3 regions of the Agrobacterium tumefaciens genome follow, and region 2 is predicted to be linked to each of the others. Evidence: riboswitches for the same ligand, from Rfam matches in the RefSeq annotation. Region 2 holds a riboswitch; each other region holds the start of a gene.

Region 1 (3,272 bases), on a different replicon from region 2:
CTTCCGAAGCCCTTCCCCTTGCCCGGCGTGACCCTCCTGAAAAAGTCCGACATCGCGCAGTTGACCTGAGTTGGTCCTTCATTCGTATGGAAAATAGTGAAGCCGATTGGAAATTCACGCATGGCGGCGAGCGCATCGCCAACTAGCGGCACATCTCTGTGACGCGCCCCTCCCCGCTTCACCTTGCCGCGAAGTTCATTGGGGCGAATGGAAATGTACGGATCAGGCGCATCGAGATGTATATCGGTCGGCGTGAGTAGCGCGATTTCCTTCGCGTTCGCACCTGTACACATGCCAATGCGGATAAGAGCTTTGATTTCAGGTCGTGCGCCTGACGTTTTCAAGCCTTCGGTAACGGCTGATATCTCGGTAGCCGTGAACGGTGCTCGTTTGCCATCGTCTTCGTAGCCAGAAATCCTGATGCCTGCGAAGGGATTTTCCCTGCCTTCGTATTCCTCATCGAAGACGGTTTCCAATATGACCCCAAGCCAACTAATCTTCTTATTAGCTTCGTTGCTTAGAAACTCGCCGTTATCGATCTTTTCCTTCAAAACTTTACGGTATTTTTTTACATCGGTCTTGGTGATCTTCAGCACATCAGTATCCCCCATCGCAGCGATGTAATCTTCGGTCTTAACTTCGTAGCGCCGCCAGAAACGTTTTGTCTGAAGCTCGTTCTTACCCTTCACCTTCTCCGAAGAGAGAGCTTTAAATTTTTCGAATGCCTCTACCCAAGAGAGCGACGGCGTCTCTATTGCGCCGACTAAAGCAGCGGTCTGCACAACATTTGGATTCGGCATCACGGCGCGGACATCAACGATTTCATTGATACGCTCTATCAACTGATCGACGGTTTGTTCGGAAACTGCCTTATGCGGTTCGTACTTTCCGGTCAGTTTCTCGGCGGTTGCCTTAACCCGCTTGTAGTCAATATGAGCTTCATCGGGCAGACGGTTTTCATCGAAGAGCGGCAGGATTTGAGCGACATGCGTCGCCACCCGCTTCTTCGCCGTCGCTAAATCTCTGGTCCTCAAAGAGCGAAGAATTTGCCGTCTCGTCGTTGACGAGAGCAATCGCGTTGGGATGTTGACGCAGAAGTAATAATAACCGTTCTGCCGTTTATGAATGTAATTTTGCGTAATCATGGAACTAAAACCTCATCAATGCAACTGGAAGAAACCTCCTTCGATTGTGAATTCTATACCCGGGATCACGAATATTCGTCAACTATAAATTTGCTAATGCTGAATTTTTTACTTTCAATTCGTTTTGAAAGCAAGTCAGATATAGAAATATATTTTGAAAACAACTTAGAAATCGCCTGGTATTTTGTTTTTGATTTAACCGCTCCGGCAGACTTATTAGCAATTTCATTGGCAATTTGCCGATGCGGCGGCGCAAAAAGGAACATTAGAAGAAGAACATTTGACATGAGTTTTGAATTCTCCTAAGAAATCAACCTCTTCCGAGGGGTGTGCTGCGGCACTGAGACGGCATTGCGCCGAACCCTTATATACCTGATCCGGGTCATGCCGGCGTAGGAACGGAAACTGTCGCACCCTTCAGGCGCTGCCCTTTCTCTTCTCCGCTTGGCCATGATCTCCGTGATTGTCACATCTGGAGACCGAATGATGATGCTGAAACCTTCTGTCCTTCGCACATGGTGCGTTTGCGTCTGAGGTCCGGCTCATGCGTGCCACCCATGCATTGAACGGTATCGGCCTTCTGCTGCTTCTCTGGCAGGCAGGCACGTGGCTGTTTGCGCCGCCGCGCTATATCCTGCCGTCGCCAGCCGATGTCGCCGCCGCCTTCTGGCGCCAGCCCGGCTTCCTGTTCGGGCAGGCCATGGTGACATCAGGCGAAATGGCGTTCGGGCTTGCGGCAGGCATCGCCGCCGGCATCCTCGTTGCCTTTACAGTCGCCGCCATCCCGCGTCTTGGCCGCCTCGTCTGGCCCATGGTTCTCGTGCTGCAGGCGTTTCCGGTTTTCGTACTCGCCCCCATCCTCGTGCTCTGGTTCGGTTTCGGCATGGCCTCGAAAGTGGTGATGACCGCGATCATCATCTTCTTTCCGGTCGCCTCCTCCTTCACCGATGGCCTGAACCGCACGGATCGCGCCATTCTCGATGCCGCCTCGCTGACGGAGGCGAGCCACTGGCAGATCCTCACGCGGCTGCGCGTGCCGCTGGCGTTGCCGTCGCTCATTTCCGGGCTGAGGGTGGCCGCCCCACTCGCCCCGCTTGGCGCCGTCATTGGCGAGTGGGTGGGCGCATCAGCCGGGCTCGGTTTCGTCATGATCCAGTCCAATGCCCGCATGCAGACCGACACGATGTTTGCCGCCATGGCCATTCTCGCCGTCATGGCGGTGCTGCTGCGGCTCATCGTCGACCGGGCGACCGCCAATCTGGCCCCCTGGGCCAAGGAAACAGAACACACCATTCCTCTCAGATATTTACGGAGACTTTCGGCACCATGAAACGAACGCTTCTTTCCCTCGTCATCGCCGCAACAACCGCGCTTGCCCCCATGCAATCGCAGGCCGCCGACAAGCTTACCGTGTTGCTCGAATGGTTCGTGAACCCCGATCATGCGCCGATGGTGATCGCCAGGGAACGCGGTCTGTTTGCCGATGCCGGACTGGACGTGGAACTGGTGCCGCCGGCCGACCCTTCCGCCGTGCCGCGCCTCGTCTCGGCGAAACAGGCCGATATCGGCGTGCATTACCAGCCGAACCTCTATCTCGATCACGATGCCGGTCTGCCGCTCGTGCGTTTCGGCACGCTGGTCGAAACCCCGCTCAACACCGTCACGGTTCTGGCCGACGGGCCGATCAAAAGCCTGAAAGACCTGAAGGGCAAGAAGGTCGGTTTTTCCGTTTCCGGTTTTGAAGATGCTATGCTGAAGCGCATGCTGGAAAAGGACGGGCTGACGAAGGATGATGTCGAACTCATCAACGTCAATTTCTCGCTCTCACCATCGCTTATCGCCGGCAAAGTGGATGCAACGCTCGGTGGTTTCCGTAATTTCGAACTGACGCAGATGAAGCTCGAAGGCCATGAAGGCCGCTCGTTCTTCCCGGAGGAGCATGGCGTGCCGGCCTATGACGAGCTGATCTTCGTCACCCATCGCGATCTCGCAAAAGACAGCCGCCTGCCGCGTTTCCTCTCCGCCGTGGAGCAGGCCGCGATCTTCATCACCAACCACCCGCAGGAATCCTGGCAGCTTTTCATCAAGGCCTATCCGAACCTTGACGATGCGCTGAACAAGCAGGCT
Region 2 (3,272 bases):
TAAGCAGACGCGGCAGGTCGGCCTTCAACCCCGAGACGGTTATCGCGACGAGCGGCAGGCCGATCAGCAGAACCACAAGATTGATTGCCGCCCCATCCCAAAGACGTGCACCAACCCCTTTGCCATCGAAGCGGCGAAGGGGCCGCCCAAGCGAGGCGATTTCCGCTTCCGGCGATGGCAGAAAGGCAAGAAGGCCGAGCAGGATTGCGGTAAGGACAATCTGTAAAACTGAAAGCGCAATCGCCCGCTGCGGATCGAAATCGAACCGCAGCGCCTGATAGATCGCCACCTCCAGCGTCGTGGCCGCCGGGCCGCCGCCGAGCAGCAGCACCAGCGTGAAGCTGGTGGCGCACAGCATGAAGACAAGTCCGGCAATGCCGGGAACAAGCCGCGAAATCGCCGGCCATTCGATGAAGCGAAACGTCGAAACCGGCCCCATGCCGAGGCTTGCCGCCATGCGCCAATATTCGCCCGGAATGCGTTCCAGCCCGGCCAGCATCAGCCGCACGCACAGCGGCAGATTGAAGAACACGTGGGCGACAAGAATCCCGGAAAGGCCGTAAATGCTGAAGGGTTGCTCCGCGCCGGCAAAAGCGAGAGCCGTATTCAAAACGCCCTGCCTGCCCCATATGGCGATGATGCCGAAGGCGCCGACGATCACCGGCAAACCCATCGGCACCGCCATCAGCCGGATGATCCATATACGCCCCGGAAAGTCGCGTCGCCGCGCGAGCGCCAACGCCACCGGCAGGCCGAGAACAATGGACAAGAAGGTGGAAAGTGTTGCCTGATAAAGCGTGAAGCGAAGGATACGCAGCGTATAGGCATCCATGATGCTGGCAGCGGATGCGCCGGCATCAAAAGACAGGAGGGCCGCAACGGCGAGCGCCATGAACAGGAAAACGGCGGTAAAGGCCGCCGTCCCGAAAACAACGGATCGCCGGTAATCGCGACGCAGCATCATGGGTAGGTGTGCCTTTTCCTCAATTCATGCTCATGGCGGCAAGCCATTCGTCGACCCAGGCTTTGCGGTTCTTCGCCACCTCTTCCGGGTCCATAAGGAAGGTCTTCTGCGGCACGACGAGTTTGGAAAACGCCTCGGGCAAAGGCTTCGATGTCGCCGCAACCGGCATCATCCAGTTGTTTTCGGGGATCGCATCCTGAAAGCCTGATGTGAGCGTGAAAGCAAGGAACTGCTTTGCCAATTCCTTGTGCGGCGCGTTTTTGAGAAGGCCGGACACTTCGATCTGGATGTAATGTCCTTCGGAAAAAGCCGCGGCCTGATAACGGTCCGTCTTCTCGGCGACCATGTGATAGGCGGGCGATGTGGTGTAGGAAAGCACCATCGGCACCTCACCCTTGGTGAAGAGACCGTAGGATTCCGACCAGCCCGGTGTGACAGTCAGGATGCGTTTCCTGAGCTTCGCCCATGCTTCCGGAGCCTTGTCCCCATATACCGATTTCACCCAGAGAAGTAGCCCAAGCCCCGGCGTGGAGGTGCGCGGGTCCTGAATGGCGATCTTCTGTGAAGGATCGCCGTCCACCAGTTCCTTCAGACTCGTCGGCGGGTTTTTTACCGTCTGCGTGTCATAGACGACCGCGAAATGCCCATAATCATAGGGGACGAAGACATCGTCCTCATAGCCGCCCGGCACCTTGGCCGCCGACGTATCGATGCCGCTGACATCGAAAAGGCCGGTCTGTTTCGCTTCTGCGACGAGGTTGGTGTCGAGACCGATGACAACATCCGCCTTGGACCCAGCCCCTTCAAGTTTCAGGCGGTTGAGCAGCGCCACACCATCCGCCACGCCGACGAAATTGACCGTGCAACCACAAACCTTCTCGAAGGCTTCCTTGACCTTCGGACCGGGTCCCCATTCGGACACGAAGCTCTCATAGGTGTAGACAGTCAGCTCCTGCTTGTCCTGCGCGACGGCAAGGCCGGGCAGAAACACGGAGGCGGCGACGAGGGAATTCAGGAAAAGACGACGGCGCACGGGTATCTCCTCAAAACAAAAAGGGAAATAGCCGCCTGCCTTAAAGCCGTCTAATCCCTCCGCCGGTATGAACCGGATCAGGTTCTTCGGGTTGGCAAGCCTCTCAGCCTTTTGCACGCAAGCACAAAAGACACCCCGTTAGATCAAGATGATGGTGTAGTCCCGCCGTCTGCGATTGGCAAGACAGTGCCGTCAGCCCTGCGCCGTCATATGCACCAGTTCCCAGACGTGACCATCCGGATCCTGAAAACTGCCGGCATACATGAAGCCGTGATCCTGAACGGGTTTCCAGCCGCTGCCACCGGAGGCAAGCGCAGTTGCGATCATCCGGTCGATTTCCTCGCGGCTTCCGGCGGAAAGACAGGTCAGCACTTCGGTGCTACTCTTCGCATCGGCGATATCGCCATTGATGAAATCGCGAAAACGCTCTTCCTGGAGCAGCATCACGAAGATGTTCTCCTCCACGATCATGCAGAGCGTGCGATCGTCGGAATATTCCGGATTGAAGCTGAAACCCAGCGCCGTGAAGAAGTCTCTCGATGTCTCGATATTCTTGACGGGCAGATTGACGAAGATCATGCGCATTTTCTGAATTCCTCCGAACCCGCACAGGAAACGGCAATTCCGCCTCCCTGTCAAAGGCGGATGCCGTTCAATCAGTAAAAGACGATCCCCTTCAGCCTTCCAGTTCCTCGCGCAGCATCTCCAGCTCCAGCCATTCTTCTTCCATGGTTTCGAGCTTTTCACGCAGCTTGGTCATTTCCTGCGCCAGCGTATTGAATGTGGCTGGATCCTTGGTGAAAAGCGCGGGATCGGCCATGCGCTGCTCGCGTTTTGCGATCTCACCCTGGGCTTTTTCCATCTCCTTCGGCAGATTTTCGAGTGCGAATTTCTGCTTGAACGAAAGCTTGCCCTTGGCCTTTGCAGGATCTTGCGAAGCGGAAGTCGAAGGTGCGGCCTTCGCCTTTTCCTGTTTCTCCGCCTTGCGTTTTTCATCTGCCGCGCCCTTGCGCTGCGCCATCATATCAGAATAACCGCCGGCATATTCGATCCAGCGTCCGTCCGGCTGATCCGGATTGGCGGGTGCGATGGTGGAGGTGACGGTACGGTCAAGAAAATCACGGTCGTGGCTGACGAGGATAACCGTGCCGGAAAAGCCCGCAACGATTTCCTGCAACAGATCAAGCGTTTCGATATCGAGATCGTTGGTCGGCTCGTCGAGGATCAGGAGGTTGGTCGGCCGTGCCAGAATGCGCGCCAGAATAAGACGGGCAC
Region 3 (3,272 bases), 160 kb from region 2:
CTTCGGCACCATCGGCAGCGCCCGTGCGGTCAATCAGCCGCTCGAATGCGGCAATGACGTCCTCGAACTGGCCGCTGCGTCCATAAAGACCGTCCACACCCGTTTCAATCAGCAGGCCTTCTTCGAACAGTCGATCGAGGAACGATGTTTGCATGTCCATGGTCTTATCCCAAGAGGCTGGTGTCCTGCTTGTGAACCAGCAGGAGATTGGCGGAATTGCCGAGAATACGGTCGTTGGAAATCATCAGGCGCGCGGAGTGCGCGTCGCGCAGGTGGCGGCCGATGCTATAGGGCGTGCCGTTCTTGTAACCCATGATGCCGCAGACCAGCATGGCGTGGTCGATGATCTCGAGAATGGTTTCCGAAGAGCAGATCTTCACATTGTTCATGGCAACAGCAAAGGCCATGGACATCAGTTTTTCGGCATCGCTCTTGGTGTCCTCGTAAGCCTTGATGCCGGCGATGATGTTGGATTTCACAACCTGCAGCTTGGTGGAAACCTCGGCAAGCCGGATCGCGCCGGGAGGGGCGGTGCCGGGTGATTTGCGTGCCGCCGCTCTGACGAAAGACTGGGCGCGCAGCACAGCATCCGAGGCGATGCCATACCAGACGGCGCTCCACAGGAGATGCGAGCTTGCAAGCATGGATTGCGCGGCGATTTCCGCGAACGGCTTCGGGAAAATTTGCGCCGCCGGCGCTTCACCTCGGAACAGAAAGCCGTCCGAACAGGTGCCGCGCATGCCGAGTGTATCCCAGACATGGGTCTTTTCGAGCGTGTACTGGTTTTTCAGGAAAACGGTCATCACCTGATCGGCCGGCGCGGCATCCTTGTGGGCGCGCGAGGTGATGAGGATCGCATCGGCATTGCTGCCATAGGAAATGACGGTGGCATCCTTTTCCAGCCGGCAAAAGTCGCCTTCGACCTCGATCGCGCAGATGGAGTTGCGCAGATTGCCGCCAATGCCGCCTTCGGTGGTGGCCGAGCCGAGCAGAAGCTGTTCGCTGGCGATGCGTTGCATGAACTCCGCATGCCACGCGCTTGCCTCGCCGTGTTCCACCAGGCTGGACAGCTTGATATGATGCATGGCGAAAATCATTGCGGTTGCCGAACAGGCCTGGCCGAGCCGGGCGCAGATATCGGCGATTTGCTGCAGGGATGCGCCTTCGCCGCCGAGGGAGGCGGGGACCTGGATGCCCAGCAGGCGTTCCTGCCGCAATGCATCGACAGCTTCCTGCGGGAAGCGGCCGGTGACATCCACTTCGTCTGCATGTTTGGCGGCAATGGTCGCGACACGGCCCGCGCGCGCGGACAGCGTTTCATCCTGCGGCGCTACGGTCACGTTCATCAGGCAGCCTCTTTACCATCCAGAATGAGCTTAACGGTGTCTTCAATGGCCTTGATGCTGGCGAAGGACTTGCGGTTCAGCAGATTGTCGGGAAACTCGATATCGAATGCTTCCTCGATACCCAGCATCAATTGCACCGATGCAAAGGAAGAAAGGCCTGCCGCATAAAGATCTGCTTCATCTGCAATCGTATCGACGGGGGTGGGAAGCTGGCCGAATTTTGCCAGTATTTCACGAATAGTCGCATTCATTCCGACGTATCTCCAATGAAATTAACATTAGGAAGGTTTGTGCTTATCGTTATGTCCCAAACGATAATATTCACCTAAACCGTTAGGTTAATTACAACTAACGGCAGCATGCGCCATTCCCGCACCTTTGCCAAGCGTTGATCGGCGGCCTTGACAAAAGGCGACCGGTGTTTTTTCCTGTGGCCATTCACCAGGGGTGTCCCGTCAAGGGGCTGAGATTCTGCTTTCATGCGCAGTGACCCGTTGAACCTGATCCAGTTCATACTGGCGTAGGGACGGTGCAAAGACCGACGGTCGGCTGGCGTGTGCAATGCGCTGTCGGCGCTGCGGTATTTTCCATCATTCCGGCTCGAACTGGGTCTCCACTGTCAAACTTTGGAGCCTCAAGATGAATATCGCTGCCAAGAATCTTCCGCTTTCGGTCACCACCGGACCGCATGCTGCTTCCACGAAAATCCACAAGCCAGGGATCCTGCATCCGCACATCCGCGTGCCGATGCGCGAGATCGCGGTTCATCCGACAGCCGGCGAACCGCCGGTGACGGTTTACGATTCCTCCGGCCCCTATACCGATCCCACACATCCCGTTCTGATTGAAAAGGGTCTGCCGCGACTGCGCCACGACTGGGTCATGGCGCGCGGCGATGTCGAGACTTATGAAGGGCGGCACGTCAAGCCGGAGGATAACGGCTTTGCCACCGGCGAGCGCCTGACGCCCGAATTTTCCGTGCGCCACCAGCCACTCAGGGCGACGGCCGGCAAGGCGGTGACACAGCTTGCTTATGCGCGGGCCGGCATCATTACGCCGGAAATGGAATTCATCGCCATCCGCGAAAATCTCGGGCGCGAGGCGGCAAAGGAGAAGTTGGTCCGCGATGGCGAAAGCTTTGGTGCGCATATACCTGACTACGTGACGGCGGAATTCGTTCGGCAGGAAGTGGCATCAGGCCGCGCCATCATCCCCGCCAATATCAATCATTCGGAACTTGAGCCGATGATCATCGGCCGCAATTTTCTGGTGAAGATCAACGCCAATATCGGCAATTCCGCCGTCACCTCCTCCATGGCGGAAGAGGTGGAGAAGATGGTCTGGGCGATCCGCTGGGGTGCGGATACCGTCATGGACCTTTCCACCGGGCGCAACATCCACAATATCCGCGAATGGATCATCCGCAATTCGCCGGTGCCGATCGGCACAGTGCCGCTTTATCAGGCGCTGGAGAAGGTCAACGGCATTGCCGAGGATCTGAATTGGGAGGTGTTTCGCGACACCCTGATCGAACAGGCGGAGCAGGGCGTGGATTATTTTACCATCCATGCCGGCGTGCGGCTGCATTACATTCCGCTCACCGTCAACCGCGTCACCGGCATCGTCTCGCGTGGTGGCTCGATCATGGCCAAGTGGTGTCTGCATCATCATCGCGAAAGCTTCCTTTATGAGCATTTCGACGAGATTTGCGATATCTGCCGGGCTTACGATGTCTCCTTCTCGCTGGGCGATGGCCTGCGTCCCGGCTCGATTGCCGATGCCAACGACGCCGCACAGTTCGCGGAGCTGGAGACGCTCGGCGAGCTGACACAGATCGCCTGGACGAAAGATTGCCAGGTGATGATCGAAGGCCCTGGTCATGTGCCGATGCACAAGATCAAGGAGAATATGGACAAGCAGCTGAAG

What was found. Region 2 has a riboswitch for thiamine pyrophosphate ahead of thiB (thiamine ABC transporter substrate binding subunit). Riboswitches for the same ligand answer to the same signal wherever they lie in the genome.
Region 1: linked by a shared signal. The riboswitch ahead of CFBP6623_RS16675 (ABC transporter permease) and the one ahead of thiB (thiamine ABC transporter substrate binding subunit) in region 2 are both predicted to bind thiamine pyrophosphate.
Region 3: linked by a shared signal. The riboswitch ahead of thiC (phosphomethylpyrimidine synthase ThiC) and the one ahead of thiB (thiamine ABC transporter substrate binding subunit) in region 2 are both predicted to bind thiamine pyrophosphate.

The regions. Positions count from the first base shown of each region.
Region 1 is NZ_CP039904.1:317,215-320,486, forward strand. Features, by position in the region: gene CFBP6623_RS16665 (DUF6538 domain-containing protein) at 1-1,145, opposite strand, end outside; gene CFBP6623_RS16670 (hypothetical protein) at 1,211-1,432, opposite strand; TPP riboswitch at 1,459-1,561, shown strand; gene CFBP6623_RS16675 (ABC transporter permease) at 1,690-2,475, shown strand; gene CFBP6623_RS16680 (ABC transporter substrate-binding protein) at 2,472-3,272, shown strand, end outside.
Region 2 is NZ_CP039903.1:2,590,688-2,593,959, forward strand. Features, by position in the region: gene thiP (thiamine/thiamine pyrophosphate ABC transporter permease ThiP) at 1-964, opposite strand, end outside; gene thiB (thiamine ABC transporter substrate binding subunit) at 984-1,997, opposite strand; TPP riboswitch at 2,035-2,145, opposite strand; gene CFBP6623_RS13030 (VOC family protein) at 2,190-2,582, opposite strand; gene CFBP6623_RS13035 (ABC-F family ATP-binding cassette domain-containing protein) at 2,674-3,272, opposite strand, start outside.
Region 3 is NZ_CP039903.1:2,434,786-2,438,057, reverse strand. Features, by position in the region: gene CFBP6623_RS12310 (amino acid--[acyl-carrier-protein] ligase) at 1-160, opposite strand, end outside; gene CFBP6623_RS12305 (acyl-CoA dehydrogenase family protein) at 165-1,346, opposite strand; gene CFBP6623_RS12300 (acyl carrier protein) at 1,346-1,597, opposite strand; TPP riboswitch at 1,780-1,891, shown strand; gene thiC (phosphomethylpyrimidine synthase ThiC) at 1,986-3,272, shown strand, end outside.